3 regions of the Streptomyces sp. NBC_00005 genome follow, and region 1 is predicted to be linked to each of the others. Evidence: riboswitches for the same ligand, from Rfam matches in the RefSeq annotation. Region 1 holds a riboswitch; each other region holds the start of a gene.

Region 1 (6,265 bases):
AGCGGTCGGTGGGTTCGAGGTCGAACTCCAGGCGTACGACGCCGTCCTCGAAGCTGCGCTTCTGGGTGTACCCCGCGTCCATGAACACCTTGATCATCTTGGTGTTGGCGGGCAGCACCTCGGCGGCGAAGCGGCGGATGTCGCGCTCCCGGGCGACCGCGCCGATGTGTTCGAGGAGGGCGGAGGCGACGCCGCGCCCCTGGTGGGCGTCCTGGACGAGGAAGGCGACCTCGGCCTCGTCGGCGGGCGCGGACGCGGGCATGCCATCGGTACCGATGCGGTCGTAGCGTACGGTGGCGATGAACTCGCCGCCGACTGTGGCCGCGAGTCCCACCCGGTCCACAAAGTCGTGGTGCGTGAAGCGGTGGACGTCCTTGGCGGACAGGCGAGGGTAGGGCGCGAAGAAGCGGTAGTACTTCGACTCGTCCGACACCTGCTCGTAGAAGCTGACCAGGCGCTCGGCGTCATCAACGGTGATGGGGCGGATGCGCGCGGTGCCGCCGTCGCGCAGCACCACGTCGGCCTCCCAGTGTGCGGGGTACTCATGCCGGTCCGGCGAGGTCTGCATGGGGCCCAGAGTACGGCTCGCGTCCGACACGGGCGCGAGGCAGTCTGTGGAGAACACGGCAGTCCGCTCGAGAACAGAACAAGGACGGAAGTCGGGCCGAGGCCGCGGTCCGACGACCCACTCCGGACGGGACGAAGAGCCCGCTCCGGACGTGCTTCACGTGTGGGAAACTGGTCTAGACAACCCTGAGACTCTGAAGGGCAGCATCACATGGCTGAGCGCCGCGTCAACGTCGGCTGGGCCGAGGGCCTTCACGCCCGCCCCGCTTCCATCTTCGTCCGGGCCACCACGGCCGCAGGTATCCCGGTGACGATCGCCAAGGTCGACGGCAACCCCGTCAACGCGGCCTCCATGCTGGCCGTCCTCGGTCTGGGCGCCCAGGGCGGCGAGGAGATCGTCCTCGCCTCCGACGCCGAGGGCGCGGACGTCGCCCTCGACCGGCTGGCGAAGCTGGTTTCCGAGGGTCTCGAGGAACTTCCCGAGACTGTCTGATTCAAAGCACCACAGAAGGGCTCGTCCGAATTACCGGACGAGCCCTTCGCATTTCCCGCGCCAGGGCAGCACAAATTCTGATTCCGGGCAGCAGAAATAGTCCCCAGCGAATTCTTCTCCCTTTGTATACGGCGCGCACGTTAATGCCGCAGACCCGTCACGTTTACGGCATGTTGCGAGTTCCTCACACGGTCGGTGCGATCACCGCCGGAGGCGAACCGCAGCCGGTGCACCGCGCTGGAGCGCTCGGTGTGCAGCGTCGTGACGGCACGCGCGCGCTCGCTGTCGCCGCGGGCCACTGCGTCGACGATCGCGCCGTGCTCCGCCCAGGACTCCACGGGGTTGGCGGGCGCCTCCACGGCGTACATCCAGGCGATCTTGTGGCGCAGCTGGGTCAGCATCGAGGTCAAGGCGGGGCTGCCGGAGGCCTGGGCGAGCGTCTCGTGGAACCAACCCCCCAGGGAGCGCAGATCCTCGCTGTTGCCCCTCCTGGCCCGCTCCTGGCCCAGTCTGACCAGGCCGCGCAGCACCTTGAGGTGGGCCTCGGTGCGCCGCTGGGCGGCCCGGGAGGCGCCGAGCGGCTCCAGGAGCATGCGCATCTCCAGCAGGTCGGAGGCCTCCTGCTCGGTCGGCTCCGCGACGCACGCGCCCGCGTGCCGCCGGGTCACCACGAAGCCCTCCGCCTCCAGGGTGCGCAGCGCCTCGCGGACGGGCACGCGCGAGACGCCGTAGCGGCGCGCGAGGAGTTCCTCGGTGAGCCGGCTGCCGCGCTCGTAGACACCGGCGACGATGTCGTCCCGGATCGCCGTGCACACCGAGTGCGCCGGAATACGCATGACCGACCTCCGACTTAATCCCCGTGAAACGTCGATGATTGACGTGTGTTCCGTGACTCTATTGCACGGAGCCGGAATTTCCGATGGCGGGCCGGAATCCATGGATATTTTTTGGACAGCGGGGCACCAGAAAAGCCGAAAACCCCGGCTCGGGAGCCGGGGTCTCAGGGGATCTTGCGGTTCGTCGTCAGACGTTCACGCCGTGCGAGCGCAGGTAGGCGACGGGGTCGATGTCCGAGCCGTACTCGGGCGTCGTACGGGCCTCGAAGTGCAGGTGCGGTCCGGTGACGTTGCCGGTCGCGCCGGAGAGGGCTATCTGCTGGCCCGGGGTGACCGTCTGGCCCACCGAGACACCGATGGACGACAGGTGGCCGTACTGGGTGTACGTGCCGTCGTGCATCTTGATCACGACCTGGTTGCCGTAGGAACCGCCCCAGCCCGTCTCGACGACGGTGCCGGAGCCGACCGCGTGGACGGTCGTGCCGGTCGCGGCGTGGAAGTCGATGCCGGTGTGGCTGCCGGAGGACCAGAGGGAGCCACCGGTCTTGTAGCCGGTCGAGACATACGAGTTGGAGATCGGCGCGACGAAGGTGTTGAGGCGCTTGCGCTCGGCCTCGCGGGCGGCCCGCTCCTTGGCCTCGCGCTCCGCCTTGGCCTTCGCGGCGGCCTTCTTGCGCTCCGCCTCCTCGGCCGCCTTCTTGCGGGCGGCCTCCTCGGCGGCCTGCTTCTGGGCATCGGCCTGGGCGTCGATCTTGTCGGCGATCGCGTCGCCGATGGTGATGACGGGGGTGAGGCCGGTCTGCTCGACGGAGCTCTCGGCGGCGAGCGCCGGGGCGGCGAGGGTGCCGATGACACCGGTGGTGGCGAGGGCCGCGACGCCGGCGGCGCGCGTGCTGGTGCGGTGCATCCGGCTGGGACGACGGTGCTTCCCGGTGGCGCGGGTGAACGCCATGTAGTGGCTGGTCCTTTCCTTCCTTCTCGCCTACCGGGTTAGCTGACGGGTTCGGAGCAGGAAGGTCTCCTACGGACCCCCTCGCTGCGCGCGCGGGCGTCCGATTCACCCCAGGGACTACGTGGGTCCCCGGCTCCCCTGGCTCGCGCCGTACGGGGACTCGGCGATGGCTGTCCGGTTGCCGCGGATGCGGCTCGGTGCCTGACGGACAGCCCGGACGACGCTAAGCGGGGCGACTTTCAATCCCCAAACGGATCACGCGTTTTGTAGCGCATGCCACAGGTCAGACAGGCAACCTCTCCCCCAATTCGGACATTAGGGGGCCCTGGTGACTCATCAGTCACCAGGGCCCCTGCGCGCGTGTGCGCCGACCGATCCTCTACTCGGCCGTCACGACGGTGACTTCGCCGATCCCGAGGGCCTCGACGGGCTCCTTGATCGCGGCCGCGTCACCGACGAGGACCGTCACCAGGCGGTCCACCGGGAAGGCGCTCACGGCCGCCGCGGTGGCCTCCACGGTGCCGGTCGCGGCGAGCTGCTGGTACAGCGTCGCCTGGAAGTCGTCCGGCAGGTGCTGCTCGACCTGGTCGGCCAGCGTGCTCGCCACGGCCGCCGCGGTCTCGTACTTGAGCGGCGCGACCCCGACGAGGTTCTGCACGGCGACGTCGCGCTCGGCGTCGGTCAGGCCCCCTTCGGCGAGCGTGCGCAGCACGGTCCACAGGTCCTGCAGGGCCGGTCCCGTGTTGGGGGTGTCGACGGAGCCGCTGATCGCGAGCATCGCGGCACCGGAGCCGTCCGGGGCGGACCTGAGTACCTGGCCGAACGCGCGCACACCGTAGGTGTAGCCCTTTTCCTCACGCAGGACGCGGTCCAGACGGGAGGTGAGCGTGCCGCCCAGGCAGTACGTGCCGAGCACCTGCGCGGGCCACACGCGGTCGTGCCGGTCGGGGCCGACGCGGCCGATGAGCAACTGCGTCTGGACGGCGCCGGGACGGTCCACGACGATCACGCGCCCGGTGTCGTCTGCCGTCACCGGAGGCACAGGACGGGGCTCGGCCTTGGAGCCCGTCCACGCGCCCAGGGTGTCCCCGAGCAGCTCGTCCAGGTCGATGCCGGTGAGGTCGCCGACGACGACCGCGGTGGCCGTGGCGGGCCTGACGTGCCGGTCGTAGTACGCGCGTACGGCCGCGGCGTCGATCTTCTCGACCGTCTCCTCGGTGCCCTGACGCGGGCGCGACATACGCGAGTTCGCCGGGAACAGCTCCTTGGAGAGCTCCTTGGCGGCGCGGCGGGACGGGTTGGCCAGCTCGTGCGGGATCTCGTCCAGGCGGTTGCGGACGAGCCGCTCGACCTCGCTGTCGGCGAACGCCGGCGCCCTGAGCGCGTCGGCGAGCAGGCCGAGCGCCTTGGCGAGGCGGGAGGCCGGGACTTCGAGGCTGAGGCGGACGCCCGGGTGGTCGGCGTGCGCGTCGAGGGTGGCGCCGGCCCGCTCCAGCTCGGCCGCGAACTCCTCGGCGGAGTGCTTGTCGGTGCCCTCCGAGAAGGCGCGCGCCATGATCGTGGCGACGCCTTCGACGGCGGCCGGCTCGGCCTCCAGGGGCGCGTCCAGGAGCACCTCGACGGCGACGACCTGCTGGCCGGGGCGGTGGCAGCGCAGGACGGTCAGGCCGTTGCCGAGCGCACCGCGCTCCGGGGCCGGGAAGGCCCAGGGCCTGGCCTCGCCCGCCTGGGGCTGCGGGTGGAACTGCATCGTGGCGAGCTCGGTCACTTGGCCGCCTCCTCGTTCTCGTCGCGGGCTTCGATCGTGGCCTCCGCCTCGGGGTCTTCCGGGGGATCCGCGTCCTCCGCGGGCTCTCCCGAGACGGGCTCGTAGACGAGCACCGCGCGGTTGTCGGGGCGCAGGCGGGCCTTGGCGACCTCCTTGACCTCCTCGGGGGTCACCTCCAGGACGCGCTGGACGGCCGTCAGGGCGAGCTGCGGGTCGCCGAACAGGACGGCGTACCGGCACAGTTCGTCGGCGCGGCCCGCGACGGTGCCGAGCCGGTCCAGCCACTCGCGCTCCAACTGGGCCTGGGCGCGCTCCATTTCCTCGGCGGTGGGACCCTTCTCGGCGAACCGGGCGAGCTCCTCGTCGATGGCGGTCTCGATGACCGGCACCTCGACGTCACCGGAGGTCTTCACGTCCAGCCAGCCCAGGGAGGGCGCTCCGGCCAGCCGCAGCAGGCCGAACCCGGCCGCGACGGCCGTACGGTCGCGCCGTACGAGCCGGTTGTAGAGACGGGAGGACTCGCCGCCGCCGAGGACGGTGAGCGCCAGGTCGGCGGCGTCCGCCTCGCGCGTGCCGTCGTGCGGCAGCCGGTAGGCGGCCATCAGGGCGCGCGCCGGGACCTCCTCCTCGACGACCTCGCGCAGCTGCCCGCCGATGACCTCGGGCAGCGAGCCGTCGCGGGGGGCGGGCTTGCCGTCGTGCGAGGCGATGGACCCGAAGTACCTCTCGACCCAGGCGAGCGTCTGCTCCGGGTCGATGTCACCCACGACCGACAGAACCGCGTTGTTGGGCGCGTAGTACGTGCGGAAGAACGCGCGCGCGTCCTCCAGCGTCGCCGCGTCCAGGTCGGCCATCGAACCGATCGGGGTGTGGTGGTAGGGGTGGCCCTCCGGGTAGGCGAGGGCGGTCAGCTTCTCGAACGCCGTGCCGTACGGCACGTTGTCGTAGCGCTGCCGGCGCTCGTTCTTGACGACGTCCCGCTGGTTCTCCATGGACTCGTCGTCGAGAGCGGCGAGCAGGGAGCCCATACGGTCGGCCTCCAGCCAGAGGGCGAGCTCCAGTTGGTGGGTGGGCATGGTCTCGAAGTAGTTGGTGCGCTCGAAGCTGGTGGTGCCGTTGAGCGAGCCGCCCGCGCCCTGCACCAGCTCGAAGTGCCCGTTGCCCTTGACCTGACCCGAGCCCTGGAACATGAGGTGCTCGAAAAGGTGAGCCAGGCCCGTGCGTCCCTTGACTTCGTGGCGCGATCCGACGTCGTACCAGAGGCACACCGCCGCGACGGGGGTCAGGTGGTCCTCGGAGAGCACCACGCGCAGGCCGTTGGCCAGGCGGTGCTCGGTCGCTGTCAGGCCCCCGGTGCCTGCCTGGTCTGTGGCCGTGTGACCCATGGGCATGTACGTCCCTTCGATCGCGGGTGCGGTGGTTCGAACCGCGGTTTTCCTGCCGGTCCTGCCACTGTATGCAAGCGTGCGGACCGTCGGCGAAGTTCCCGGACGACGTACGCCCACAGCGGATCGCGTAACCTGCGGGCAGCCGCGGCAGGGTGACCCCCCGCGAGCCGAGCCGGACCGCCGACACCGGGTCCTGGCCCGCGTTGTCAGTGCCGCGGTCCACAATGGTCCGCGTCAGATACCGTTCACGCTTCAGCAAGG
Region 2 (6,265 bases), 2.5 Mb from region 1:
CTGCCGGTCGATCGCGTCCTCCAGGAGGTGCGTCGCGGCGATGTACGCGCGCCAGGCGCGCTGCTCCTCGGAGGTGAGCCAGCGAGTCGTCATACCCCCAGTGTAGGTTTGTTTCAAACTTGAACCAAGCCCCGCCCCGACCGGCAACCAGGCCCGCTTCGCAGAGAGGGCGCGTCGATGCCCCACCCGTACGTCCTGCTGTCCGCCGCCGTCTCCCTCGACGGCTACCTCGACGACACCGGCCCCGAGCGCCTCCTGCTCTCCAGCCGGGCCGACTTCGACCGCGTGGACGAGGTGCGGGCGTCCGTCGACGCGATCCTCATCGGTGCCGGCACGATCCGCGCCGACAACCCCCGGCTGCTGGTGAACTCGCCCGAGCGCCGGGCCGCCCGGGTCGCGGCGGGGAAGCCGGAGTACCCCCTCAAGGTCACCGTCAGCGGCTCCGGCGACCTGGACCCGGACGCGAAGTTCTGGCACACGGGCGGCGAGAAGCTCGTCCTCACGACCGACAAGGGCGCCGAACGGGCCCGCGCGCTCGGCCTCGCCGCCGACGTCGTCCCGCTCGGCCCCGACCTCGACTGGCGGCGGCTACTGGAGCACCTGCACGACGTGCGCGGCGTGCGGCGCCTGATGGTCGAGGGCGGTGGCACGATCCACACCCAGCTCCTCCAGCAGGGCCTCGCCGACGAACTCCAGCTCGTCCTGGCCCCCCTCTTCGTGGGTGAGGCGGACGCGCCCCGCCTCTTCGGCCCCGGCGGCTACCAGGGCGGCCGTCTGCGCCTGACGGAGACCCGGCGGATCGAGGACGTCGTCCTCATGCGCTACGAGCCCACCGCCCCCGGCACCGGCCCGCTCGCCTCCGCTGCCGACCACCACTGGCTGGCCCTCGCCTGCGAGCTGGCCACCCTGTGCCCGCCCTCCCGCACGGCCTTCAGCGTGGGCGCGGTGATTGTCGCCGCCGACGGCACCGAGCTCGCCCGCGGCCACTCGCGCGAGGGCGACGACCCGGTCGTGCACGCCGAGGAGGCGGCCCTCGCCAAGCTCGACCCGGCCGACCCGAGGCTGGCGGCGGCGACGGTGTACAGCAGCCTGGAGCCCTGTGCCCACCGCGCGTCCCGGCCCAAGCCGTGCGCCCGGCTCATCCTCGACGCGGGGGTACGCCGGGTGGTCACGGCCTGGCGGGAGCCGGACACGTTCGTGACGGGGGCGGACGGGAGCGGGCTGCTCGCGGCGCAGGGGGTCGAGGTGTTCGTACTGCCGGAGTTCGAGGAGCGGGCGAAGGCGCCGAACCGTCACCTGCCGGCCTGACTTCGACGCGGGCGAGGCGCCGGTGAGATGCAGCTGAACGGGGGCGGACGGGGGCGGATCCACACCGTGGTGCTGGTGGTCCCGCGGATGGCGTATGCTTGAGACACAACGACGCGGGGTGGAGCAGCTCGGTAGCTCGCTGGGCTCATAACCCAGAGGTCGCAGGTTCAAATCCTGTCCCCGCTACTCAAGGCTCAGGGCCGGAATCCAGTCACTGGATTCCGGCCCTGAGTGTTTTGCGGTTCTTCGGTCATCCGGTCGGCCCACACCGCTCGCCGACCGCCCCCTCTCCGGGAAATCTGTGGGGTGTGGAGCAGGAGGGGCCGATCTCGTACGCGCGCACCTTCGTCCGCATGCTCCCGGCCCTGCTGCTCGCCGGCGGCGCGTGCTACGACTACCTCACCCCGTCGGAGTTCACCGCGGCCCCCTTCTTCACCGCCGCGCCGCTGGTCGCCGCCCCGCTCTACTCGCGGCGCGGGACGATCCTCATGGGCATCGCGACGATCCTCGTCGTCATCGCGATCCACATCAGGCTCGGCGTCGTCTTCGACGTCGACGCGGTCACCGAGCTGGCGACCGTCGTGACGGTCTCCGTCCTGGCCGTCCTCATCAACCTCCTCGTCCGTCGCGGCCGCGAGGAGCTCGCCTCGCAGCGCGAGATCGCCGAGGCCGCCCAGCGTGCCGTCCTGCCCGAACCGGCCGAGCGGATCGGGGGGTTCGCGATCGCGGCCCGCTACGAGGCGGCGCAGGCGGGCGCGTTCATCGGCGGCGACCTGTACGCGGTGCAGGACACCCCGCACGGGGTACGGCTGGTCGTGGGCGACGTGCGCGGGAAGGGGATGGGGGCCGTGGCCGCGGTCGCCGTCGTGATCGGGGCCTTCCGCGAGGCCGCCGAGCAGGAGGCCACCCTTGAGGCGGTCGCCCAGCGGCTGGAGCGGGCGCTCGCGCGCGAGGGCACCCGGCGCGCGGGGCTCGAGGCGGTCGAGGGGTTCGCCACCGCCATACTCGCCGAACTCCCGCACGGGGACGGGACGGTGCGGATCGTGAACCGGGGTCATCCCTCGCCGCTGCTGCTGTACCCGGACGGCACCGTGCGCACCCTGCAGGCCCGGGAGCCCGCACTGCCGCTCGGCCTGGGCGAGTTGGGGTCCTGGCCGGACCGCGCCGAGGAGAGCGAGTTCCGCAGCGGGGCCACGCTGCTGCTGTACACCGACGGGCTGTCCGAGGCGCGGGACGCGCACGGGAGGTTCTTCGACCCCGCGGACCGGCTCGCCGGCCGGGTGTTCCACGACCCCGCCGTGCTGCTCGCCACCCTCGCGCAGGAGGTGCGCCGGCACACCGGGAACGCCACGACGGACGACATGGCGCTGCTCGCCGTCCGCCGGCCCCGGTCGTCCGCTGCGGTTTCCGACCCGATGTGACCGGGCGTGATCGGGCGATGCCCCTCCGCATAACAACTGACATACCGTCAGCACCTGTGGGGATCCCGGGACATGGTCAACTCGCCCGTTTTTCGCCGCTCATGGCCCGTAAGTCCTGGCCAGAAAGGTTAATGATCAAGTGGAACACCTTGGAATCGGCACCCCGCGTCTATTAACGTTCGATAACGCAGCGCGGTCGTCCCAGCCGTCACAAGAGTCGGCTCCGTGCGCACGCGCCGAATCCCGCAAGGGAACCGGGGAACCACCACCCTGGGGTGAATCGCGCTGATACCGCCGTGGACACACGGCAGGTATACGCGCGTAGGAGACCTTCCTGCTCCGAACCCGTCAGCTAACCCGGTAGGCGAGAAGGAAGGAAAGGAGTACGCCTACGTGGCGTCCAACCCGCCTGCCCCAGAAGCCCCGTTCGTCCCGGGCCGGCGCAGCACAGAGACCTTCGCTTACGGCAGCTACGGCACCGACGAGGGTCCGTGGGAGGAGTGGAATCCCACCGAGGACTCCCTCCGGCCCGCGCGTGGCAAGCATCGCGTGGCCAAGCAGCGTGGCGGGGGACTCGCCCGCAGCTCCACGGTTCTGGGCGTCGGTGTCATAGCCGCCGTCGGCGCGGGCGGCATGGCCAGCGCCAACACCGGCAAGCCGCCGGTGTCGATCTCCATGCCCGATCTGCCCTCCGTGGGTTCGGTGTTCGGCGACTCCCCGGACGCCCCCAAGGGCTCCGCGACCGCGCTCAGCACGGTCGGCGTGACCACCGAGGACACCACGCAGGGCGCCAGGGACGCCGGTGAGGCGCTGCGCGACCGCATCATGGCGCAGGCCGAGAGCCAGCAGGTCCAGGTCGACGGCAAGAGCCAGGCGGCCACCGAGGCGGCCCTCGCCAAGCAGGTCGACGACGCGGCCGCCAAGGCGGAGAAGGCTGCCGCGGCCAAGGCCGAGGCGGCCAAGGAGAAGGCGGAGGCGGAGGCCAAGAAGGCGGCCGAGGCCGCGCGCCTGGCCGAGCTGGCCAAGCAGTTCAAGCTGCCGGTCGTGTCGTACACGATCACCGGCACCTTCGGACAGGCCGGCTCCATGTGGTCCTCCGGCTACCACACGGGCCTCGACTTCGCCGCCCCCACGGGCACGCTCATCAAGGCCATCCACAGCGGCACCGTCAAGGAGGCCGGCTGGGCGGGATCGTACGGCTACCGCACGATCATCACCCTCGACGACGGCACGGAGCTGTGGTTCTGCCACCAGTCGTCGATCAGCGTGAGCGTGGGCCAGAAGGTCAGCACGGGCGATGTGATCGGGCGGGTCGGCGCCACCGGCAACGTGACCGGGCCGCACCTGCACCTCGAGGTCCACCCGGGCGGCCAGGCCACCGGCATCGACCCGATGACGTGGCTGCGCAGCAAGGGTCTCAACCCCTAGGGCCCTTCTGATGGATCTCCGCGGCGTCGCGACGCCCGGCACGCACGCTCACCGCACGGCGCGAAGGGCCAGGTGGCTCCGCCACATGACCCTCCACGCCGCACGCCGATCGCACGCACCGAACGCCGCTCCTTCTTCCACGGAGATCCATCAGAAGGGCCCTAGCGTCCGGCTTCGTCCAGCGTTTACGTGATCTTTGCGGCGGCTGTGGAATGGGACACTCCACAGCCGCCGTTGACGTGAAGCATGACTTCTCCCTCTCTTCGCAAGCTCGGCTCCTCCGGCCTCGAGGTCTTCCCGCTCTCCCTGGGCGGCAACGTCTTCGGCTGGACCGCAGACGAGGCCACGTCCTTCGCCGTGCTCGACGCCTACGCGGCCGCGGGCGGCAACTTCCTCGACACCGCTGACTCCTACTCGGCGTGGGTCGACGGCAACCAGGGCGGCGAGTCCGAGACGATCATCGGCAAGTGGGTCCGGGCGCGCGGCAACCGCGACGACGTCGTGATCGCGACCAAGGTCAGCCAGCACCCCGGGTTCCCGGGCCTGACGGCCGCCAACATCAAGGCCGCCGCGGACGCCTCCCTGCGCCGCCTCGGCACCGACCACATCGACCTCTACTACACGCACTTCGACAAGCCGGAGGTGCCGGTCGAGGAGATCATCGGCGCGCTGGACGAGCTGGTGAAGGCGGGCAAGGTGCGGCACATCGCCGCGTCCAACATCTCGCCCGAGCGGCTGCGCGCATCCCTGGAGTTCTCCGACCGCGAGGGCCTGGCCAAGTACGTGGCCCTGCAGCCCCACTACAACCTGGTCGTGCGCGACCAGTACGAGGGCGAGCTCCAGGACCTGGCCGATCGCTACGGCCTGGCCGCCGTCCCGTACTTCGCGCTCGCCTCCGGATTCCTCACCGGCAAGTACCGGCCCGGTACCACGGTCGACAGCCCGCGGGCGGCCGGTGCCGCCAAGCACCTGGAGTCCGAGCGGGGGCAGCGGGTGCTGACCGCCCTCGACGAGATCGCCCAGGCCCACGACGCCCCCGTGGCCACGGTCGCCCTGGCCTGGCTCGCGGCCCGGCCGACGGTCGCCGCGCCGATCGCGTCCGCGCGGACGGTGGAGCAGCTGCCGGCGCTGGTGGGGGTGGGGGAGCTGACGCTCACCGAGGCGGAGATCGGGCGTCTGACGGTGGCGTCGGCCTGAGTTCCTCGAGGTCCTGAGCCCCCGAGGTCCTGATCGCCTCGCGTCGTGCGGGTGCCGCGTCCTACGACCGGTACGGGTTGTACGCGGGATTCGGCATCGCCGGGTACCCGTACGCCCCGTACACCGGCCAGGGCGGGGCGGCCACGGGCACCGGCGGCGCCGTGGCCCGCGCCGCGTAGTCCAGTGCCGGGCGCGCCACCTCGCGGCGCCGCCACAGCTCGTGCAGCAACTCCCGTTCCCTGACGACGAAGTCGGCGCCGGCGCGGCCGCGGCTGCCTCGGTGCCGCAGGAACGCCAGGGAGGTCGCGTACGCCTCGTACTGCGTGACCGTGCGGGCCGCGGGCTTGCCGAAGTGGTGGGCGGCGTATTCGCGGGCGAGCCGGCGGGCCCGCATCGAGCCGAGGGCGTAGGGCTCGGCGGGGGTGAGCCAGCCGGCGACGGCGTAGGCGGGCAGTTCCTCGCGCACGGTGCGCAGTTCGCGCTGGCGGGTCCAGATGACCAGCCAGGTCAGCAGGCCGAACGCGGGGACCATGAAGGTGGCGTAGACGGCGAAGAAGCCGTACTCGCCGAACGTCGACGAGCTGTTCCAGAGCGCGTGCATGCTCATCGCGAGCAGCAGGCCGGAGAGCGGGATCAGGACGCGCCGCAGGTGCTGGCGGTCCGCCGAGAGCGCGGCGATGCCGAAGCCGATGCCGGTCAGGACGGTGAAGAGGGGGTGTGCGAACGGGGACATGATCACGCGCACGAAGAACGTCGCCGCGGTGACGGAGGCGATGCCGCGGTCGCCGGTGAGCTGGTCGGTGCCGAAGGCGGTGCCCAGGTAGAGGATGTTCTCGGTGAAAGCGAAGCCGGTGGCGGTGACGCCGGCTATGACGACGCCGTCGACGATCCCGGTGAAGTCCCGTCTGCGG
Region 3 (6,265 bases), 1.5 Mb from region 1:
GCGGGCCACGGCTACGCCTCCGTCCGGGTCGACGTCCGCGGGCACGGCAACAGCGAGGGCATGCCGACGGACGAGTACTCGGCGACGGAGCTCGCCGACGGGGTCGCGGTGGTCAACTGGCTTGCGGAGCAGCCCTGGTGCGACGGCAAGGTGGGCATGTTCGGCATCTCCTGGGGCGGCTTCAACTCCCTCCAGATCGCGGCCCTCGCGCCCGAGCCGCTCAAGGCGGTCGTCACCGTCTGCTCCACGGACGACCGCTATGACAACGACGTGCACTACATGGGAGGTTCCGTCCTCGCGGTGGACATGCACGCGTGGGCCGCCACGATGCTCGCCTTCGTCTGCCGCCCGCCGGACCCGCAGTACGTCGGCGAGGCCTGGCGGGACATGTGGCTCAAGCGCCTCGAGACCGTCGACCCCTTCCTGCACACCTGGCTGGAGCACCAGACCCGGGACGGCTACTGGCGGCACGGCAGCGTCTGCGAGGACTACGGCGCGATCGACGCCGCCGTCCTCGCGGTGGGCGGCTGGCACGACCCCTACCGCGACACGGTGCTCCGGCTCGTCGAGCACCTGCCCGCCGACCGCGTACGCGGCCTGATCGGCCCCTGGTCGCACCAGTACCCGGACCGGGGCCTGCCGCCCGGCCCGGCGATCGGCTTCCTCCAGGAGACCCTGCGCTGGTGGGACCACTGGCTGAAGGGGGTCGACTCCGGGGTGATGGAGGAGCCCCTGCTGCGCGCGTACGTCAGCGACTCGCACCCGCCGGCCACGGTGTACGAGACGCTGCCCGGCCGCTGGGTCGGCGAGGCGGCCTGGCCCTCCCCCGACGTCACGACGGTCTCGTACGCCCTCCAGGGCGAGCCCCAGATCGTTCGCTGCCCGCAGTACACGGGCATGGACGCCGGCCGGTTCTTCCCGTTCGGGAACGACGCCGACCTGCCGCCGGACCAGCGTGACGAGGACGGGCGGGCCGTGTGCTTCGAGTTCGAGGCAGAGGAGGAGACGTGGGTGCTGGGGCGGCCGCGGGTGCGCTTGCGGCTGACGTGCGAGGTGCCGAGCGGGCAGGTCGTCGCGAGAGTGTGTGACGTGGCACCGGACGGTTCGTCGACCCTGGTGACGCGAGGCGCGCTGAACCTGTCGGCGCGGCACGGGCGCGACCTGGCCGTGCCGTGGGCGCCGGGAGCCACGGAGGACGTGGAGTTCGAGCTGAACGGCATCGGGCACGCGTTCCCGCCCGGCCACCGCATCCGCCTCGCCCTGTCCTCCGCGTACTGGCCGTGGCTCTGGCCGCGGCCCGACTCGGCGGCGGGCTTCACCCTGCACGCGGTGGGCAGCTTCCTGGAACTCCCGGTACGCGCACGTGCGTTGGACGAGAGGGCGATCACCTTCGAGGAGCCGGAGCAGTCCGAGCCGATGGGCGTCAACCACCCGATCACACTGGACGAACCGCGCCCCGAGCGCCTGGTGGTGCGTGACGTGGCCAAGGGCGAATGGCGCCTGGAGGTCGACCCGCGCTACGGCGGCACGCGCGTGTACCCCGACGGACTGGAGTTCACCGAGGACGCGCTGGAGACGTACACGATCCAGGAGGCCGACCCCCTGTCGGCCCGCACCCGCTCGGACTGGTCGATCCGGCTGCACCGCCCCGAGCTGGCCTGGGACACGACGATCCGCACACGCTCGGAGATCACCTGCGACGAAGAGTCCTTTTTCGCCATCAATGAGGTGATCTGCTCCGAGGGTGAAGAGGTGGTCTTCCACCGGACTTGGGAGAAGCGGATCCCACGGACGGCCGGTTGACCACGAGTTGGGCCCATTGCCTGATTTGCCGCCCTTGTGGATGCCAGTGACTTGGCTCACGCGGCCGCGCCGGTCGACGATGTCCCGGCCTTTGTCGACTCCCCTTCCGCTGCAAGCCAGTTGAGGCTTGGCAGTTGCAAAGGATCAAGCGCCCCATGAGCCTCACACCAAGGTCAAAAGGCGGATGTACGAATCCCGCACTTGTTCCGGACGTGTGCTCTCGCATACGTTCCGGGCCTGTCGGGTGGAACGCCGAATCCTGCCGCCGCCCGGACACGACCCATCGACCAACTCACTCGCACGGCAGGAGCGGGGGAACCAGGTAAGTCGCCGGACCGGGCATTCCCCGGACCGGCTTGGGGTGAAGTCACGCAGCCGTACGGCTGCGTGGCCGGGCATCTCCCCGCCCGAACCCGACAGCTCACCTCGCAGGCGCCGGAGAGGAACAGCGCCATGTCCCGAGGCAAGCACCGCCACCCCAGAACCAGCTCACTCACCCGAGGCATCGTCGTCGCCTGCACCGGCACCGCCGCCCTCGCACTCCCGCTCCTGAGCGCGACGACCGCGAGCGCCGCGACGCCGACCCAGGCCCCCGCCGCGTCGGCCGCATCGCAGGTCAAGTCCATTACGTACACCACGGTCAAGGGCGACACGCTCTATGGCATCGCGGACAAATACGACACCCCGGGCGGCTGGCAGCAGCTCTACAAGGACAACCGCAAGGCCATCGGCGACAACCCCAGGCTGATCCACTCGGGCCTCAAGCTGACGGTCAGGACGACGAAGACGGCGAGCGCGACTGCCGCCACGTCCACCAAGAAGTCCTCGTCCGTCGTCCACGCCACCCAGGCCTCCGTCAAGACCTACGCGAACAACCTCGACGGCTGGATCCGGCAGTCGCTGGACATCATGGCGCAGAAGGGAATTCCCGGGACGTACGACGGCATTTACCGCAACATCATGCGGGAGTCGTCGGGCAACCCGGCCGCCATCAACAACTGGGACTCCAACGCCGTCGCCGGCACCCCGTCCAAGGGCCTGCTGCAGGTCATCGACCCGACGTTCCTCGCCTACCACGTGCCCGGCACGTCGCTCAACCCCTACGACCCGGTCGCGAACATCACCGCCGCCTGCAACTACGCAGCCGCGCGGTACGGGTCGATCGACAACGTGTTCGGCGCGTACTGAGCCGCATCACACACCCGGGAAGAGTCTTTCGAGGACGACGGCGATGCCGTCGTCCTCGTTCGACCGGGTGATCTCGTCGGCCACCGCCTTGAGTTCGGGGTGGGCGTTGGACATGGCGACGCCGTGGGCGGCCCAGTCGAACATCGGGATGTCGTTGGGCATGTCGCCGAAGGCGATCGTCCGGTCCGGCCCGAGTCCCAGGTGTTCGGCGGCCAACGCGAGGCCCGTCGCCTTGGTGATGCCGCATGGCTGGAGTTCGACGGTCCCCGGCCCCGACATGGTGACGGTGGCCAGCGAACCGACCACCGAACGCGCCGTCGCCGCCAACTCGTCGTCGGACAGGTCGGGATGACGCAGCAGCACCTTGCTGATGGGCTCGCACCACAGGTCGTCGCGTCGCTCGACCCGTACGGCCGGCAGCGTCGGATGCGGCATGAGGTAGCCCGGCTCGATGAGCGTGAGCCCCTCCACACCGTCCTGGTCGACGGCCGCGTACACCTCGCCCACCTCGGCCTCGATCTTGCCGAGGGCCGTCTCGGCCAGCTCCCGGTCCAGCGTGACGGACCACAGCAGGCGGTCCGCGCCGGCGTCGTACACCTGCGCGCCCTGCCCGCACACCGCGAGCCCCCTGCTGCCCAGTTCGTCCAGGAGCGGCCGCACTCTGGGGGCCGGCCGGCCCGTCACGACCAGGTGCCGGGCGCCGGCCACGGCCACTCGCGCGAGTGCGGCGAGGGACCGGTCGGACAGCGTGTCGTCGCCTCGGAGCAGCGTGCCGTCCAGGTCGGTGGCGATGAGTGCATATGCGGTGGGTGCGGCCATGATCAGAGAATACGGACAGGACGCCCCACCGACTCATCGCGAACCGGACGACCGCGGACTTCACCGCCGTCCCTTGCTCAACTTCCCTACCCTGGTGGGTTCTTCATCACCGGGTGGTGCCCCGGACCCGGCCTACCCGTGCGCTGCCGCCAGGTGCTTGGCGAGCCTCGGGGAGGCGAACTCCGTGCCGCACACGAAGCGCATCACCGGGCCGTACGACGCCGCGGCGGGCAGGCCGGTGAAGTACAGGCCCGGGACCGAGGAGACGTACCCCGCGCCCAGTTTGGGCGTGCCGCGGCTCACCGCCAGGCGCGTGCGCAGTTCGTGGCCGAGGAAGTCCATCGCCGCGATGTCCACGCGGTATCCGGTGGCCGCGATGACGTGGTCCGCGGACAGGTCCTCGGTGCGGCCCGCAAGGGTGCGGACCGTCAGCTTCGGGCTGCCGTCGGCCGCCTCCGCCCGTACGATCCGGTCGACCTCGCTGACCTGGACCTTCCTCTCGAAGCGGTCGCGCAGCCACCACGCGCCGAGCGGGCCGAGGACCCGGCGCACCAGGTAGTGGCGGGCCTCGGCCGGGAGGTAGCGGTAGGGGTGCGGGTAGTAGCTGAGGGCCCACAGCGACCAGGCGCGGCCGAAGGGCGACTCGGGGCGCAGCTTCGGCTGCTGCCACGGCGGCGCGCCGAAGGCGACCGTGCCGCGACCGCGGGCCACCACCCTGACCTGGGCGCCCGCCTCCGCCGCCAGCGCCGCCGTCTCCAGCGCGGACTGCCCGGCGCCGACGACGATCAGGTCCTGGCCGGCGTAGCGCTTGAGGTCGTGCTGCTGGGAGCTGTGGGAGACCGGGCCCGTGGGAGTGGGCCCGTCGGCCGCGGCCGAGGCCAGCTCCGCCGGCAGGTGCGCGAGGCCGGACAGGCCGGTCGCCACGACGACCGCCCGGGCGGTGAACAACTCGCCCGAGTCCAGCTTCAGTTCGAAGCCGCCGCCCTTGTGCCGGTCCACCGACACCACCCGCACCTGCTCCAGCTCGGGCACCAGCTTCTGCCGGAACCAGTCGCCGTAGGCGATGAACGTCTCGACCGGGATGATGTCCTCGTCCGTCACCAGCCGCTTGATGCCGGCGGCGTCGCAGTAGTCGACGAGGTTGTGGCCCTGTTGCGGGGCGTCGATGTTGGAGGCGACCGGAGTCGACTTCAGGAGCATTCCGACGGGCATGTGGTCGCGCCAGCTGACCATGGGCTCGCCGAAGACGCGGACCGGGATGCCGCGTGCGCGCAGATGGGCGGCGGTCGACAGGCCGAACGGCCCGGCGCCGATGATTGCAACCGGTTGAATCACGAAGTCCCTCCCCAGGACGTTCACTTCGTCACTTCGTGTGGTTCGGCTCGGGCAGCCGGCTGGCCGGCTAACTGCCCGAACTGGTGGTGCTGCCGCGGCGGTTGGTGCGCCACAGCTGATACAGGTGCTTCGCGCCCGGCCGCACGAAGCGCGCGAGCATCGTGAGGAACGGCAGCGGGTCGTCACCCGCGAGCCAGGCCAGCTCCGTCCCGCTCGCGCGCGCCGGTGCGTGCGGCGTCGTATAGCCGCTGCGGCGGTAGGCGAGCAGGGCGGGCAGGTCGATGTTCTCCACGATGTACCGGTGGCCGGCCCGCTGTTCCCCCTCCGGGACGGGGCGTCCGGTCAGGTCCAGGTGCATGGCGCGGACGACGTCCACCCCCGACTCGTTCTCGAAGAGCCGGAACTGGGCGCCCATGCGGGGGTTGAAGTCGAGGAGTTTGTACAGTCCGTCGCGCCGGTCGAAGCGCAGGTCGAGGTCGATGATTCCGGTGAAGCCGATCTGTTTGATGAAACGCGCGGCGAGGTCCGCGAGTTCCGGGTTGTCGACGACGTACGCGTTCGCCGTCATGCCCGCGTGCGGAGGCCAGGAACGCACCTTGACGCCGGTGAACATGGCGAGCGGGGTCGAGTCCGCGTCGAAGTAGGCGTGCACGATCCAGTCCTCGGCCTCCTCCCTCGGCAGGTACTCCTGGAGGATCACCCCGGGGTGCTCGCCCCAGTCGCGGGCCAGCCGGAGCAGGCCCTCGCGGGTGGCGATTTTCGTCGTGCCGTTCACCGCCGGCTGTTTGCGCCGGGTGAACGCCTCGCGGTTCTTGGCCACCACCGGGAAACGGGCCTTCTCGGCGAACGCGACGATGTCGTCGTAGGAGTGCGGGAAGGCGGCCGTCGGGCTCGGTATGCCGTGCTCCACGCACAGTTCGTGCAGGCCCTGCTTGCTCGCGAGACGGCGCGGCAGGGCCGGGTCGACGCGCGGAAAGAGGAAGTGCCCCTCGAGTACGTCCTGGTGCTCGGCGATCAGGACGGCCGCCTCCTCGTCGGTGGGGACGAGGACGGTCGGGCGGCCGATGCGACGTCCGACCCGCAGCAGACCCTCCACCAGGTGGTCGGGGTCCTCGGTGCC

Evidence for each region. A riboswitch is a leader RNA that binds a small molecule or an ion and turns the genes downstream of it on or off. The one in region 1 is predicted to bind cyclic di-AMP.
Region 2: linked by a shared signal. The riboswitch ahead of OG303_RS26460 (M23 family metallopeptidase) and the one ahead of OG303_RS14845 (M23 family metallopeptidase) in region 1 are both predicted to bind cyclic di-AMP.
Region 3: linked by a shared signal. The riboswitch ahead of OG303_RS21610 (transglycosylase SLT domain-containing protein) and the one ahead of OG303_RS14845 (M23 family metallopeptidase) in region 1 are both predicted to bind cyclic di-AMP.

Annotation. Positions count from the first base shown of each region.
Region 1 covers NZ_CP108316.1:3,223,410-3,229,674, forward strand. Annotated here, with positions in the region: gene OG303_RS14830 (GNAT family N-acetyltransferase) at 1-568, opposite strand, end outside; gene OG303_RS14835 (HPr family phosphocarrier protein) at 779-1,060, shown strand; gene OG303_RS14840 (GntR family transcriptional regulator) at 1,201-1,896, opposite strand; gene OG303_RS14845 (M23 family metallopeptidase) at 2,084-2,848, opposite strand; cyclic di-AMP (ydaO/yuaA leader) riboswitch at 2,862-3,024, opposite strand; gene OG303_RS14850 (M16 family metallopeptidase) at 3,228-4,616, opposite strand; gene OG303_RS14855 (M16 family metallopeptidase) at 4,613-6,007, opposite strand.
Region 2 covers NZ_CP108316.1:5,748,022-5,754,286, forward strand. Annotated here, with positions in the region: gene OG303_RS26440 (MarR family winged helix-turn-helix transcriptional regulator) at 1-93, opposite strand, end outside; gene OG303_RS26445 (dihydrofolate reductase family protein) at 178-1,308, shown strand; tRNA gene OG303_RS26450 (tRNA-Met) at 1,421-1,494, shown strand; gene OG303_RS26455 (PP2C family protein-serine/threonine phosphatase) at 1,617-2,729, shown strand; cyclic di-AMP (ydaO/yuaA leader) riboswitch at 2,954-3,111, shown strand; gene OG303_RS26460 (M23 family metallopeptidase) at 3,123-4,157, shown strand; gene OG303_RS26465 (aldo/keto reductase) at 4,404-5,354, shown strand; gene OG303_RS26470 (PrsW family intramembrane metalloprotease) at 5,416-6,265, opposite strand, start outside.
Region 3 covers NZ_CP108316.1:4,717,788-4,724,052, forward strand. Annotated here, with positions in the region: gene OG303_RS21605 (CocE/NonD family hydrolase) at 1-1,803, shown strand, start outside; cyclic di-AMP (ydaO/yuaA leader) riboswitch at 2,044-2,251, shown strand; gene OG303_RS21610 (transglycosylase SLT domain-containing protein) at 2,257-2,991, shown strand; gene OG303_RS21615 (HAD family hydrolase) at 2,998-3,810, opposite strand; gene OG303_RS21620 (FAD-dependent oxidoreductase) at 3,943-5,145, opposite strand; gene OG303_RS21625 (ATP-grasp domain-containing protein) at 5,213-6,265, opposite strand, start outside.